2 regions of the Pseudomonas sp. TZ252 genome follow, and region 1 is predicted to be linked to the other one. Evidence: predicted binding sites of a transcription regulator. Region 1 holds the regulator's gene; the other holds the start of a gene.
What was found. The regulator LexA, encoded in region 1, represses DNA repair genes until DNA is damaged. The targets are predictions, from matches to a motif close to CTGTNTNNNNANACAG.
Positions count from the first base shown of each region.

Region 2: the regulator LexA is predicted to act here: its motif matches at 1,345-1,360, upstream of imuA (translesion DNA synthesis-associated protein ImuA).

Region 1 is NZ_CM148566.1:4,583,318-4,585,705, forward strand. Features, by position in the region: gene ACYAF3_RS21230 (hypothetical protein) at 1-2, shown strand, start outside; gene sulA (SOS-induced cell division inhibitor SulA) at 24-509, opposite strand; gene lexA (transcriptional repressor LexA) at 521-1,135, opposite strand; gene psrA (transcriptional regulator PsrA) at 1,367-2,068, shown strand; gene nagZ (beta-N-acetylhexosaminidase) at 2,270-2,388, shown strand, end outside.
Region 2 is NZ_CM148566.1:963,932-966,319, forward strand. Features, by position in the region: gene ACYAF3_RS04500 (hypothetical protein) at 157-477, shown strand; gene pigA (biliverdin-producing heme oxygenase PigA) at 595-1,191, opposite strand; gene imuA (translesion DNA synthesis-associated protein ImuA) at 1,443-2,048, shown strand; gene ACYAF3_RS04515 (Y-family DNA polymerase) at 2,056-2,388, shown strand, end outside.

The DNA of each region.
Region 1 (2,388 bases):
GAACGCTGTCCCCCGCCGTTTTTTCAACCCAGACGAATATTCAGGCTCTGTGCTTGGCCCAGTTGGGCGGCGCGGGACAGTTGCTTGCGCGCCGCCCGGCTCAGCGGTTCCAGCCAACTGACCACGGTGTGGCTGCGGCCCAGGCGCAAGGCCTCGCAACTGAGCGCCAGGGCAGCGGCGTTGTCCTTCGCCTGCAGTAGCAGGATGCGCTCGCGGTTCAGGCCGGCGCGGCGCAGCCATTCATGGGTCAGGCTCGCCGGCGGAGCGATCAGGGTCAGCCAGCGGGCATCCTGTTCCTCGCTGAGCTCGCGGAGAATCGGTGCGAGCAGGGTCAGGCAGTGCCCCGGCAGGCCGCTGAGCGAAAGTTCGCTAAAGGCAGCGGGTTCCTCGATGGAGGCGCTGGAAGGACTGTCGATGACATCGTCGAGCAAGGGTGCGCCGTTGCTGGCCCAGAACGCTTCCTGGAACAGTGGCAACTGGGCGCTGGGCAGCGAGTGGGAGGTCTGCATGGTATCTCCTGTCAGCGCCGGATCACGCCGACGCTCAAGCCTTCGATGATCAGTTCCTGCTCCTTCAGATCGACTTCGATCGGAGCGAACTCAGGGTTTTCCGCCAGCAGCCAGACCTTGCTGCCTTCGCGCTTGAAGCGTTTCACCGTGACCTCCTCGCCGATCCGCGCGACCACCACCTGGCCGTTGCGCGCTTCGCGGGTGACGTGGACGGCCAGCAGGTCGCCGTCGAGGATGCCGATGTCCTTCATGCTCATGCCGCGCACGCGCAACAGGTAGTCGGCGCGAGGATTGAAGAAGGCGGGATTGATACGGCAGGATTCCTCGATGTTCTGTTCGGCGAGGATCGGTGCGCCGGCGGCGACCCGTCCGATCACCGGCAGGCCCTCATCGTCGTTGGCGGCATGCGGTTCGAAGCCGGGAATGCGGATGCCGCGAGAGGCGCCCGGAGTCATTTCGATGGCGCCCTTGCGTGCCAGCGCCTTGAGGTGCTCCTCGGCGGCGTTCGGCGACTTGAAGCCGAGTTCCTGGGCGATTTCCGCCCGGGTCGGCGGAAAGCCGTGGTCTTCCAGGCAGCGCTTGATGAAGGAGAGGATCTCGGCTTGGCGGGGCGTCAGCTTCTGCATGTCGTCGCTCTGTGTTTTTATCCAGTGACTGGGATTATATACAGTGAGCGGGGCGTGGCAATGATTTTCCGCATGACATTTCGTCCTGCGTCACGATGAAGTTGGCCAGTGTCTTGCTTCCGTTTTTCGGGACTTCTCTGTAATTTTCCTGACTGGTGCGTCATCTGCCGCTTGACAAGGGATGTGGCTGAAACGTATGTTTCAAACAAGTGTTTGTCAGGCGGAGAAACCATGGCCCAGTCGGAAACCGTCGAACGCATTCTCGATGCGGCGGAACAGCTGTTCGCGGAAAAAGGCTTCGCCGAAACCTCGTTGCGTCTGATCACCAGCAAGGCCGGGGTCAACCTGGCGGCGGTGAATTATCACTTCGGTTCGAAGAAGGCGCTGATCCAGGCGGTGTTCTCGCGCTTCCTCGGGCCATTCTGCGCCAGCCTGGAAAAGGAGCTGGATCGTCGCCAGGCCAAGCCCGAGGCCCAGCACGCCACCCTGGAGGACCTCCTGCACCTGCTGGTGTCCCAGGCGATGGCGGTGAAGCCGCGCAGCGGCAACGACCTGTCGATCTTCATGCGCTTGCTCGGCCTGGCCTTCAGCCAGAGCCAGGGGCACCTGCGCAAGTACCTGGAGGAGGTCTACGGCAAGGTCTTCCGGCGCTACATGCTGCTGGTCAACGAGGCTGCGCCGAAGCTGCCGCCCATCGAGCTGTTCTGGCGCGTGCACTTCATGCTCGGCGCGGCCGCCTTCAGCATGTCGGGGATCAAGGCCCTGCGGGCGATGGCGGAAACCGATTTCGGCGTGAACACTTCCACCGAGCAGGTGATGCACCTGATGGTGCCGTTCTTCGCTGCCGGCATGCGCGCCGAGAGCGGCATCGACGATCCGCTGCTGGCCGGGGCGCAACTGCGCCCGCGGAACAAGACGCCCGCCAAGGCCTGATCGCAGACGGCGCCCCAGGGCGCCGTTTTCCTTTCTCCTTTCTCTGTGCTCCGGGCGGAACTCCATGCGCCGGGCCGGCTCCATTGGCAGGCGCGCGGTACCGCCCCGGGACTTAAGTCTTTCTGCCGGGTGCAGTACAGTGTGCGCTGTCTGAGGCCCGTGACGGCGGGCTTCGCTGATTTCCAGGCCATAGGACTCTTCATGCAAGGCTCTCTGATGCTCGACATCGGCGGCACCTGGCTGACCGCCGAGGACCGCCAAATCCTGCGCCACCCCGAGGTGGGCGGGCTGATCATCTTCGCTCGCAACATCGAGCATCC
Region 2 (2,388 bases), 2.8 Mb from region 1:
CCAGTCCGAACTACCCGGTTCAGGCCAGATGGCCATCACCCAGGAGGGACATCCTGATGGCACTGTGTGACTGTGGTGTGACGGTACCTGCGGTGACATGTTTTCACCGATTGCCGTATAAGCGGGAAACCACCATCCCAGCGCGGGAGAATCGCCATGCACCGTTCATCGCAGGTTCTGCCGGCCCTGATCCTGGGCCTGGCCATGAACGCCACCCTGGCCGACGAGCCGACGCCGCCGGCGAACTGCATCAACACCGAGGTCAACGGCTACCAGGCTTTGTCCTATGAATGCCTGAGCCAGCAGATGACCGATCCTGACAGCGCGGCCAGGACCCGCCGCGAACAGGAGCTGGATTCCGCCGCCATCGTCCGGCGTCCGCCAAACCAGCTCGGCCTGTACAACCAATCGGCGACGCGCATTCGCCTGGGCACCTCGTTCGGCAACTCAGTGGAAGCGCAGCGGCCGCCTCGCTAAGGGTCTCCGCAGGTCCGCGCTCCTGGCCGGCGGCGCAAGACAGAAAACCCCGGCAACCAGGCCGGGGCAATCGTCGTCGGCGAGGTTGGCCGCCGATCAAAGGACAAGGAACGCCCCTCAGGCGAAGGTACGCTCCAGCAGGTCGCCGAAACGATTGAAGGCATCGCTGGCGCCCTTGGCGGCCAGGCGCTCTTCTTCCTCGTTCAGCTCGATGCCGTCGAGGATCGCCACGAAGCTCTTCCAGCCTTGCGCGCGGCCGCCTTCCGGTTCGGCCAGATGGCGGGCGCCGAAGTTCTCGTCGAGTTCGAGCGCGGCGGCTTTCTTGAACAGGAACGCAGCGCCCAGCTTCGAACCTTCGGAAACGAACAGCCAGCCCAGTGCCTCGGCCAGGCTCAGGTCGGCCTCGCGCACGCTCTGGTCGCCCTCCGGCACCGGATGGCCGAGGTCCGCCAGGTCTGCACGAGCGGCGTCGTCGCGGGCGCGGGAAGCCAGGCCGGGGAACAGGCGGGCCAGCGCTTCGTTGCGATAAAGCGGCTCCAGGTCATGCTGGAAGAGGTACTGGGCGGCGACGAAGCGGGCGAAATTGTCCCGGCTGGCGAAGGGTTCCTTGCTTTTCACCAGGCTCTCCAGGCGCTGGTGCGGCTCGTTGGTCAGCAGGTTGAGGCGTTGCGAACGCAGGTTTTGCCGAGTGGATTCAGGGGCCAGGGTATCCATAGGGGAATTCCTTTCGAGGGACGGAACGCACTGGGCCGACATAGCGCGCCCAGGATCAATAACGATTCTCAATTATATTCGTTATTGAATCTCAGTGTCACATGAAAGGATGCCGACCGACTGCCATTGACCAGAAAAGGACTACAGCAAATACTGTATTTACATACAGCATTCGAGTTATTTCCTTGGCCTCCCTTTCATCCGTAGCCGACATCACCCCACCCGCAGCCGTCGCCGGACGAGGCAATGGCATAGCGCTGAGTGCGCTGCTCGACGCGCGTAGGATCTGGAAAGGCCAGTCCGCCGTACCGGCCGGCGCTTCCCTGCCCACCGGGCATGCGCGCCTGGACGCACTGCTGCCCGGCGGCGGTTGGCCGGAGCATGCCCTGAGCGAAATCCTCCATGCCCGCGACGGTGTCGGCGAACTGCAACTACTGATGCCGACCCTCGCTCGCCTGACCCAGGCGCAACGTCGTGTCGTCCTGGTCGGCGCCCCCTACGTACCTTATCCGCAGGCCTGGCTGGCCGCCGCGGTCGACCTGCGCCACCTGGTCCTGCTGCAGGCCAGCGGACGCGACGCCTTGTGGGCTGCCGAACAGTGCCTGCGCTCGGGCAGTTGCGCCGCAGTGCTGTGCTGGCCGCAGCAGGCCGACGACCGCGCCCTGCGCCGCCTCCAGGTCGCCGCCGAAAGCGGTCAGGCCCTGGGTTTCGCCTATCGCCCCCTGCGCGAAGCGGTCAATCCTTCGCCGGCAGCGCTACGCCTGTGCATCGAAACCCGCCCCCCACGCCTGCGCATCCTCAAGTGCCGGGGCGGCCTCGCGCCGGCGACCGCCCTGCCGGCCAGCGCCTGGCAATGAGGCGGCCATGCTCTGGGCTTGCATTCTCCTGCCGCAACTGGCCATGGACAGCGCGCTGCGTCAACGGAGCAATCCCGACGCACCGCTGGCGCTGCTCGGCGGCCCAGCGCAGCGCCGGCAGTTGCAGGCGGTCAACCCTGCGGCACGCGCGCTCGGCCTGAAGCCCGGTCAATCGCTGATCGCCGCCCAGGCCCTGAGCCGGGACTTCGCCACGGCGGAATACGACCTCGCCGCCGTGGAGCGCTGGCAGGCCTTCCTCGCCGCCTGGGCCTACGGTTTCAGCTCGCAGGTCAGCCTGCACTATCCGCGTGCGCTGCTGCTGGAAGTGCAGTCCAGCCTT